Regions from separate parts of the Kitasatospora sp. NPDC058444 genome, predicted to be linked through region 2. Evidence: riboswitches for the same ligand, from Rfam matches in the RefSeq annotation. Region 2 holds a riboswitch; each other region holds the start of a gene.
What was found. Region 2 has a riboswitch for thiamine pyrophosphate ahead of thiO (glycine oxidase ThiO). Riboswitches for the same ligand answer to the same signal wherever they lie in the genome.
Positions count from the first base shown of each region.

Region 1: it holds a riboswitch for thiamine pyrophosphate, as region 2 does, so the genes downstream of both, thiC (phosphomethylpyrimidine synthase ThiC) here and thiO (glycine oxidase ThiO) in region 2, are expected to answer to the same signal.
Region 3: it holds a riboswitch for thiamine pyrophosphate, as region 2 does, so the genes downstream of both, ACFWP2_RS27510 (purine-cytosine permease family protein) here and thiO (glycine oxidase ThiO) in region 2, are expected to answer to the same signal.

Region 1 is NZ_JBHXLL010000053.1:23,098-26,365, reverse strand. It holds gene ACFWP2_RS34925 (SRPBCC family protein) at 1-244, shown strand, start outside; gene thiC (phosphomethylpyrimidine synthase ThiC) at 306-2,120, opposite strand; TPP riboswitch at 2,115-2,249, opposite strand; gene ACFWP2_RS34915 (DUF5326 family protein) at 2,466-2,666, opposite strand; gene ACFWP2_RS34910 (hypothetical protein) at 2,946-3,268, shown strand, end outside.
Region 2 is NZ_JBHXLL010000001.1:380,300-383,567, reverse strand. It holds gene ACFWP2_RS01765 (NAD(P)/FAD-dependent oxidoreductase) at 1-1,058, opposite strand, end outside; TPP riboswitch at 1,197-1,309, shown strand; gene thiO (glycine oxidase ThiO) at 1,313-2,488, shown strand; gene thiS (sulfur carrier protein ThiS) at 2,485-2,739, shown strand; gene ACFWP2_RS01750 (thiazole synthase) at 2,743-3,268, shown strand, end outside.
Region 3 is NZ_JBHXLL010000030.1:102,126-105,393, reverse strand. It holds gene ACFWP2_RS27515 (glycerophosphodiester phosphodiesterase) at 1-653, opposite strand, end outside; gene ACFWP2_RS27510 (purine-cytosine permease family protein) at 775-2,151, opposite strand; TPP riboswitch at 2,144-2,288, opposite strand; gene ACFWP2_RS27505 (S1C family serine protease) at 2,555-3,268, shown strand, end outside.

The DNA.
Region 1 (3,268 bases), on a different contig from region 2:
GCGGGTCGCCTACACGGTCGTCGGCGGCACCCTCCACCCGTCCCACCACCACGCGTCCATGCAGGCCCTTCCGGAGCCCGGCGGCCGGACGAGGTTCGTGTGGCACACCGATGTCCTGCCCGACGCTCTGGCCGCACCGATCGCCGAGGCCGTCGAGCACGGTTCGGCGGTGATCCGCCGCACGCTGGAGGCCGCCTCATCGGCCCCGACCGAACCGGCGCCCGCCCCGACGGCGGCTCGATGACACGACGGCCGAGCGCCGCCCCGGGGTCGACAGACACTCTCGGGACGGCGCTCGACGCGGGTCAGTCGGCGAGCGGCAGGTAGACCCGGTTGCCCTGGGCGGCGAACTCGGCCGACTTCTCGGCCATGCCGGCCAGGGCCTCGGCGTCGAACTCGGTGTTCACGGCGGTGGAACCGTCGCCGTGCTCGTCGCGGATCTTCTGGGAGATCTTCATCGAGCAGAACTTCGGGCCGCACATCGAGCAGAAGTGCGCGGTCTTGGCGGGCTCCGCGGGGAGGGTCTCGTCGTGGAAGTCGCGGGCGGTCTCCGGGTCGAGGGCCAGGTTGAACTGGTCCTCCCAGCGGAACTCGAAGCGGGCGTCGGAGAGGGCATCGTCCCAGGCCTGGGCGCCGGGGTGGCCCTTGGCCAGGTCGGCGGCGTGGGCGGCGATCTTGTAGGTGATCACGCCGGTCTTGACGTCGTCCCGGTTGGGCAGGCCCAGGTGCTCCTTGGGGGTGACGTAGCAGAGCATCGCGGTGCCCCACCAGGCGATCATCGCGGCGCCGATGCCCGAGGTGATGTGGTCGTAGCCGGGGGCGACGTCCGTGGTCAGCGGGCCGAGGGTGTAGAACGGCGCCTCGTCGCAGATCTCCTTCTGGAGATCCATGTTCTCCTTGATCTTGTGCATCGGGACGTGGCCCGGGCCCTCGATCATCACCTGGACGTCGCGCTCGCGGGCGATCCGGCCGAGCTCGCCGAGGGTCTTCAGCTCGGCGAACTGCGCCTCGTCGTTGGCGTCCGCGATCGAGCCCGGGCGCAGGCCGTCGCCGAGCGAGAAGGTGACGTCGTAGGCGGCCAGGATGTCGCAGAGCTCCTCGAAGTTGGTGTAGAGGAAGTTCTCCCGGTGGTGGGCCAGGCACCAGGCCGCCATGATCGAGCCACCGCGCGAGACGATGCCGGTCTTGCGGCGCGCGGTGAGCGGGACGTAGCGCAGCAGCACGCCGGCGTGGACGGTCATGTAGTCGACGCCCTGCTCGCACTGCTCGATGATGGTGTCCCGGTAGACCTCCCAGCTCAGCTCCTCGGCCTTGCCGTCCACCTTCTCCAGCGCCTGGTAGAGCGGAACAGTGCCGATCGGCACGGGGGAGTTGCGCAGGATCCACTCGCGGGTGGTGTGGATGTTGCGCCCGGTGGAGAGGTCCATGACGGTGTCGGCGCCCCAGCGGGTCGCCCAGGTCATCTTCTCCACCTCCTCCTCGATCGAGGAGGTGACGGCGGAGTTGCCGATGTTGGCGTTGATCTTCACCAGGAAGTTGGTGCCGATGACGGCCGGCTCCACCTCCGGGTGGTTCACGTTGACCGGGATGACGGCCCGGCCACGGGCCACCTCGGCGCACACGTACTCGGGCGCGAGGCCCTCGCGCAGCGCCACGAACTCCATCTCCGGCGTCACCACGCCCCGCTTGGCGTAAGCGAGTTGGGTGACGGCGACACCGTCGCGACCGCGCAGCGGGCGACGCGGACGGCCGGGGAAGACGGCGTCCAGGTTGCGCAGGTTCCCGCCGCGCGGCGAGGTGTGCTTGATCCCGTCGTCCTCGGGGCGCGGCTCGCGGCCGTCGTACTCCTCGACGTCGCCGCGCTGGCGGATCCAGGCGTCCCGCAGCGCGGGCAGGCCGCGCCGCACGTCGGGCTCGAAGGACGGGTCGGTGTACGGACCGGAGGTGTCGTACAGCGGGACGGTCCTGCCGTTGGTGAGCCGCACCTCGCGGTACGGAACGCGCAGGTCGGGACGCGATCCCTCGCGGTGGGCCTTGCGCCAGGCCGGAGTCGGGTAGCCGGTGCGCTCGCTGCTGGGGGCGCCCTGGGCAGACTGCGGCTGTGCTTCGAACGTGGTCATCTGACCTCTACTCCCTACGCCGGCATTACCCGGTCAGGTTCCTGCGGTCGACGCAGCCGTCGGTCCGTCCGTCGACGTCCCGGTCAGCGTCCTCTCAGCCCGGTGCTCCGAGCTCCCGCGTCGCAGGCGGTGTTGCCTGCACACGACGCCCAACACGGTAGCGAGCGGATCGCCGCAGGTCCAGAGCACCCCACCCCTCCCGGCCGGCCGCTCCGCCCCGTCGGCCGTCCCACCGTCTCGTCGGCCCGGCGGCCGTCGCGTCGGCCCGGCGCCGGAGAACGGCCGAGGCCCGGCTTCCCCTGGTGTGGGGAGGCCGGGCCTCAGGGCGGCGTTGCGGGGTGCGGGTCAGCTCTTGGCGGCCTTCTTCACCAGGACCACCACGGCGGCGGCGATGCCGACCACCACCAGGAGCTTGATCACGATCGAGAGCAGTGCGCCGACGACGCCGAACACGAAGGCGACGATGTTCCAGGCCAGCACCAGGACCAGCACCGGGATGACGATGTTGCGCACCCAGGAGGGCAGCGACTTCCAGAGCTCAGCCATGTCGGTTCCTCTTCTCCCCTCGGGTCGGCCGCCGTCCGGTGCCGCATCCCGCTTGCTTTCGGTACTTCGATCGTACGGTGGCGCGAGTGCCGGAACGAGGCCCAACGGCCCGGAGAGAACCCCGAGATCACCCCGACCCCGACCCCCCGGGTGACCCCCGAGAATTCCGGCGGCGGCGCACAACCCCGGGCGTTCCCAAGCGTCCAACCAGTGCCGTGAGAACGCCCGTCCCGGCGCCATCGACCAGGGGAGAACCTGATCATGCGGGCCAGAACAGCCATGTCCACAGCCGCCCTCGCAGCGTTCCACCTGACCGTGGCGGCCCTCGCCGCGGTCCCGGCGAGCGCGGTCCCGGCCGCCGTGCCGGCAACCGTGCCGGCCGCGACCGCCGCCGCCGACGTCACCGCACCGGCCGGGTTCGTCGGGATGTCCCCGACCCGGGTCCTGGACACCCGTTCCTTCGACCAGACCCCGCGGCACAACCACTTCGGACCGCTCAAGGAGGGCGAGTCCTACAGCACCCCGCTCGCGCAGCACTGCGCCGACCACCCGCCGATGTCCTGCGGCTCCGTCGTGCCGACCGACGTCACGGCCGTGATGGT
Region 2 (3,268 bases):
CAGAGCACCGACCAGTCGGCGTCCCCGGGGGCGCCGCGCCACAGCACCTCGTCGCCCTCGGCGTGCCGGCCGGCGTACTGGACCATCCGGCCGAACTGCTCGGACCAGAAGTACGGCACCGGGTCGTAGTCCGGCGCGTCCGCGCCCAGGACGGCGGCGGCCACCGCCGCGCCGGACTGCAGGGCGTGGTCCCAGTGCTGGACGGCCAGCCGGGCACCGGCCCGGGCCGAGGGGTAGCTGACGCAGTCGCCGGCCGCGAACACGCCGGGCACCGAGGTGCGCAGCCGCCCGTCCACCACGACGGCACCGGCCGCGTCCAGCTCGACCCCGGAGCCGGCCAGCCAGCCGGTCGCGGGGCGGGCCCCGATGCCGACCACCACCTCGTCGGCGGGCAGGTGCGAGCCGTCCGCCAGCAGCACCGCGCCCGGCTCGACGGCGGCCACCCCGACCCCGCAGCGCAGGTCGACCCCGGCCTCGGCGTACCAGGCGGCCATCGCCGAACCGATCTCCGTCGGCAGCGCGCCGGGCAGCGGCGCCGGGCCGGCCTCCACCACGGTCACCTCGCAGCCCGCCGCCCGGGCCGCGGTGGACACCTCGGCGCCGATCCAGCCGGCGCCGACCAGCACCAGCCGCAGCCCGGGGCGCAGCAGCGCGCGCAGGGCCAGGGCGTCGTCCAGGGTGTGCAGCAGGTGCGCGCGCTCGGCGCCGGGCAGGGCCCGCGGGACGGCGCCGGTGGCGATCACCAGCGAGCCGTACGGGAGGTCACCGCCGTCGGTGCGCAGCACGCCGGGGGTGAGGCCGGTGGCGCGGCGGCCGGTGAGCAGTTCGATGCCGAGCCGGTCGTAGTCGATGTCCAGGGCGGTGGAGTCGGCCTTGCCGAGCAGCACGTCCTTGGAGAGCGGTGGCCGGTCGTACGGTGCGTGCGGCTCCTCGCCGACCAGCACGATCCGCCCCTGCCGGCCGCCCTCCCGCAGCTTGAGGGCGCACTGCGCCCCGGCCAGCCCGGCTCCGACGACGACCACCTGATCCGTTCCGCTCAGCTCTGCCACGCCCGTCACTGTACCCAGGGCCCGGCCGGCGGCCGTGGGCTCTCCCCCGGCTTCCGCCGCCCCGCCGTCCGCCCGCCGTCCGCCGTCCGCCCCGCTCTCCGCCCTGCGTACGGGCCTTCGGCCGGGCCGACCCCCGGCGTTATGGTGGTGGCACCACACGGGAGCCCGGCGTACCGGGCTGAGAGGCGGGCTGGCACGGCCCGCGACCGTCCGAACCTGATCCGGGTCATACCGGCGAAGGGAGCAGAGCAGCCTTGTCACGCTTGCCATCAGACGGCCGCGCCGACGTGCTGGTGATCGGCGGGGGCATCGTCGGCCTCGCCGTCGCCTGGCAGGCCGCGCGGCGCGGCCTGCGGAACGTGGTCGTGGTCGACCCCACCCCCGGCGGCGGCGCGGGCCGGGTCGCGGCCGGCATGCTCGCCCCGGTCACCGAGCTGCAGTACGGCGAGGAGCCGCTGCTGCGCCTCGGGATGGCCTCGAACGAGCGGTACGCGGCCTTCGCCGCCGAACTCACCGAGGCCAGCGGCGGCCTGGACACCGGCTACCGCCGCTGCGGCACGCTCGCCGTGGCGCTGGACTCCGACGACCGCGAGGAACTGCGCGAACTGCACGCCTTCCACCAGCGGCTCGGCCTGGACTCGGCCTGGCTGACCGGTCGGGAGGCCCGCAAGCTGGAGCCGATGCTCGCCCCCGGGGTGCGCGGCGGCCTGCACGTGGCCGAGGACCACCAGGTGGACGGCCGCCGGCTGCTGGATGCCCTGCTCGCCGCCTGCGAGCGCGCCGGGGTCGCGATCCGTCCGGCCGAGGCCGTCGAGCTGCTGGTCGAGGGCGGCCGCGCGACCGGCGCCCGGCTCTCCACCGGAGGCCGGGTGAGCGCCGGGCAGGTCGTCCTCGCCGCCGGCCCGCACAGCCACCGGCTGCCCGGCCTGCCCGACGGGGTGCTGCCCGCGATCCGCCCGGTGAAGGGCCAGGTGCTGCGGCTGCGCGTCCCGGACGCCTACCGCCCGTTCCTCTCCCGCAACGTCCGCGCCGTCGTCCGAGGGCAGCACCTGTACCTGGTGCCGCGCGAGAACGGCGAGCTGGTCGTCGGCGCGACCACCGAGGAGCAGGGCTACGACACCACCGTCACCGCCGGCGGGGTGTACGAACTGCTGCGCGACGCCCACGAGTTGGTCCCAGGGATCACCGAACTCCCGCTGCTGGAGACCTCCGCCGGGCTGCGCCCCGGATCGCCCGACAACGCCCCGCTGCTGGGCCCGACCTCGCTGCCCGGGCTGGTCGCCGCCACCGGCCACTACCGCAACGGCGTCCTGCTCACCCCGGTGACCGCCGACCTGGTCTCCGAGTACCTGGCCACCGGCGAAGTCCCGGACCTCGCACGGCCGTTCGCGCCCACCCGGTTCTCCCCCGACCACTCCACCACGAAGGCCTGCGCATGACCGAGATCACCCCCGACGAGATCTCCCCGGACGAGATCGCCCTGGACGAGATCGCCCTGACCGTCAACGGCGAGTCCCGCCGGGTGTCCGCCACGACCACCCTCGCCGAGGTGGTGGCCTCGATCAGCAAGGCCAACACCGGTGTCGCCGCCGCGCTCAACGAGGCCGTGGTGCCGCGCAGTTCGTGGTCCGGGACGGCGCTGAGCAGCGGCGACCGGATCGAGATCCTCACCGCCGTCCAGGGAGGCTGAACCATGGCCGACGACCTGCTGACCATCGCCGGGACGACCTTCTCCTCCCGGCTGATCATGGGCACCGGAGGCGCGCCCAGCCTGGAGGTCCTGGAGCGCGCGCTGCTCGCCTCCGGCACCGAGCTGACCACCGTCGCGATGCGCCGGGTCGACGCCACCACCCAGGGCTCCGTGCTCGACGTGCTGACCCGCAACGGCATCCGGGTGCTGCCCAACACGGCCGGCTGCTTCACCGCCGGCGAGGCCGTGCTGACCGCCCGGCTGGCCCGCGAGGCGCTCGGCACCGACTGGGTCAAGCTGGAGGTGATCGCCGACGAGCGCACCCTGCTGCCCGACCCGATCGAGCTGCTGGACGCCGCCGAGACGCTGGTCGACGACGGCTTCACCGTCCTGCCGTACACCAACGACGACCCGGTGCTGGCCCGCAAGCTGGAGGACGTCGGCTGCGCGGCCATCATGCCGCTGGGCTCGCCGATCGGTTCGGGCCTGGGCATCCGCAACCCGCACAACTTCCAGCTGATCGCGGAGA
Region 3 (3,268 bases), on a different contig from region 2:
ATGCCCGGGCCGGCGATCCGGGCCCCGCCCGGCAGCGGCGAACCCTCGCGCAGCCGGCCGAGCAGGGGCAGGGTCCGCTCGAACAGGAAGACCCGCCGGTACTGCGGCGCCGCGGCCGCCACCCGGTTCAGGGCGACCGAGGAGAAGCTCATGATCCGGGCGGACGGGCGGTCGCCGTCCCCGGTCGCGCCGATCCCGAACCGCTCCAGCGTCCGCAGCAGCTGGGCCTCCACCCGGCCGCGGAAGCGCACCGGGTGCTTGGTCTCGATCGCCAGGTCCACCGGGCGGCCGCACTCCACCACCAGCTCCAGCAGCCGGTCCAGCCGCAGTACGCCGCGCAGCTCCGGGTCGACGCTGGGGCGGCCGGTCTTCCAGGCGCCAAAGTCGTACGCCTCCAGCTCGGCGAGGGTCATCGCCGAGACGGTGCCCCGGCCGTCGGAGACCCGGCCGATCCGGCGGTCGTGCACGCAGACCAGCACGCCGTCGGCGGTGACCCGGACGTCGCACTCCAGCGCGTCCGCGCCCTCGTCGAGCGCGCGCCGGTAGGCCGCGAGGGTGTGCTCGGGCAGGGCGTGGGAGGAACCGCGGTGGGCGATCACCTGGACGGACGACACGGTGCGCGCCTCCGGCGAGGACAGGTCTGGGCTGGTCACAGGCCCAACGATAGGTGGCGCAGGTGAAGCACGGACAAAGACGGCCCCAACCTGTGGGGCCGTCTCCGGTCCGCGGGGCCCTCCCGGCCCCGGTTCCTCCGGCGCGGGAGGGCGGGTCCGCTCAGGGCCGGACGGCGCGTCCGGCGAGCGGGGTGAGCGCCCAGGTGACCAGGGCGGGCACCAGGAAGGCGAACAGCGAGGCGGAGGTCCACTCCTGCGGGGTGAAGTGCAGCGCCTCCTGGGCGGAGGTCCAGAAGTCCACCCACCAGTCGGCCACCTTGGTCGGCGCGATGAACTGGTAGACCGCGAAGCCCAGCGCCCACGGCAGCAGCATCAGCCAGCGGGAGGGGGCGTCGGCGGAGAGGTTCCAGCCGCGCCGGCCGGCGCCGAGGAAGTAGTCCACCGCGAGCACCGCCAGCAGCGGCACGAACACCGAGCCGATCAGGCCGAGGAAGCCGTAGTAGGTGTCGGTGAACTCGTCGATCTGCAGGGCCAGCACGGTGGTCAGCGCGCCGATCGCCCCGGAGAGCACCCGGCGGTCCACCTTCGGCAGCAGGTTCTGCACCGACATCGCCGTCGAGTAGACGTTGGCGAAGGACTGGTCCGTCTCGCGCAGCACCAGCACCAGCAGGAACAGCCAGCCGGCCCAGACCCCGAGGAAGGAGTCGAAGATCCGGTTCGGGTCGCCGTCCGACTGCAGCAGCGCCATCAGGCCGAGGACGTAGCACCAGACCTGGGCGATCGTGTAGCCGGAGAAGCTGCCCCAGAACGCCGAGCGCGGGGTGCGCGAGTGCCGGGTGTAGTCGGCGGCCAGCGGGACGAAGGAGACCGACACGGCGATCATCGCGTCCGTGGCGCCCAGGAAGCCGTGCCAGTGGCCCGCCCCCGGGTCCGGCACGCCCTGGCGGCCCAGCTGGACGGTGAAGTACACCATCGCGACCGCGACCGCCCCGGCCACGAAGCGGCGCAGCACCGCGATCGAGCCCAGCGGCCAGATGGTCAGCGCGGTGGTCAGCGCGCCCGCCAGCAGCACGAACAGCCAGCGGTAGCCGGTGGTGTGCCCGACGGTCTGCGCGCCCGCCGAGATGGTCAGCAGCTCGAACACGCCCCAGCCGATGCACTGCACGATGTTCAGCACCGTCGGCAGGTACGACAGCCGGGTGCCGAACAGCCCGCGCAGGTTCGCCATCGCGGGGGCGCCGGTGCGGGCGCCGATCAGCGAGGCCACGCCGAGCATGGCGGTGCCGACCGCCGTACCGACCGTGATCGCGGTCACCGCGGCGGCCAGCGACAGCTCGCTGCCGGGGGCTCCGAGCACGGTGGCGGCGGTGGAGAAGCCGATCAGGCTGACGCCCAGGTTCATCCAGAGCGCGAAGTGGTCCCGGAAGCGGAGCGTGCGCGGCGGCTCGGTGTCCAGCACCAGCGGCGCTTCGACGTGGTCGGGGCGCTCCAGGACGGCGCTCGCGCCCGAAGAAGAGGATGGCGAAGCAGGCGGCATGGCCGATACTCCCTACGCCGGCATTACCCGGACAGGTTCCGGCGGTCAGCGCCCCCTCGAACGTCCGTCACTCGCGTGGCGTACGGTCGACATGCGCACTCTCAGCCTGGTGGGTCCAAGCTCCCGCGTGTCAGTTTGGAGCGACAGGCTAACCGGCACGGGGGCGAACACCCAAGGCCGAGGGCATGCGGTCCGCATCGCGGGACGCCCGGCGGGGGAGGGGAGCCTCGGCCGTCGGTACCGGCGTCGGTGCAGGTGGCGGTGCGGGTGTGGGTGCGGGTGTGGGTGGGATGTCGGTGCCGGCTAAGGATTCTTATGAGTTCTTCAGAGGGGTCCTTACGGCAATCGAATCGACAGTGCGAAAAACTATGGTCCTTGGTTCTGCCAGCTATGGAGGTCGTCCGTGAGCACCGAGCGCGAGGTTGGGCCCACCGGGCCGCAGGGGGAGCAGCCCGCGGGCCTGGGGGCGGCCGAGTCCGCTTCCGAGGGCCCCGCGCAGGGCGGGCACCAGCCGACCATGGCCTTCCGTCGGGTGCCCGAGCCGGAGTCGGGCGCCGTCGAGGCCGCTGCCGGCGGTGCGGCTGCCGTTGAGGCGGCGCCGCCCGTCGACGCCGTCGCGGCCGACGCCGCTGCGGCTGAGGGTGGGCACAAGCCCACCGTCGCCTTCACCAAGGTGCCCGCGCCGGAGGCCCCCGCTGCGCCCGCTGCGCCCGCCGCGCCCGTGGCGCCTGCCGCGCCCGCCGCCGAGGAGCCGGCCGTCGACCCGTCCACCGGCTACATCGACGCGCCGCCGCCGGTCCTGCCGCCCGCCCCGCAGGCTCCGGTGGCCCCCGCCGCCGCGCCCGCCGCCCCGGCCCTGCCGCCGGCCGGCAACCCGTACGCCACCCCGACCCACGGCGTCCCAGCCGCCGGCGCGCACGAGGGGTACGGCGCCGCTCCGGCCGTGCCCGCCGCCCCCGCCGCGCACGGCCACCACCCCTTCGGGGCCGGCCAGCCGCTCGGCGGCTGGGGCCCCGCCCACGACTCCACCTCCGGTGGCGCGGGCTACCCCGGTGGCCCGGCGGGCCCGCTCGGCTACCCGGCGGACCACTTCGGCGGCCCGGCCGGCCCCGGCGGC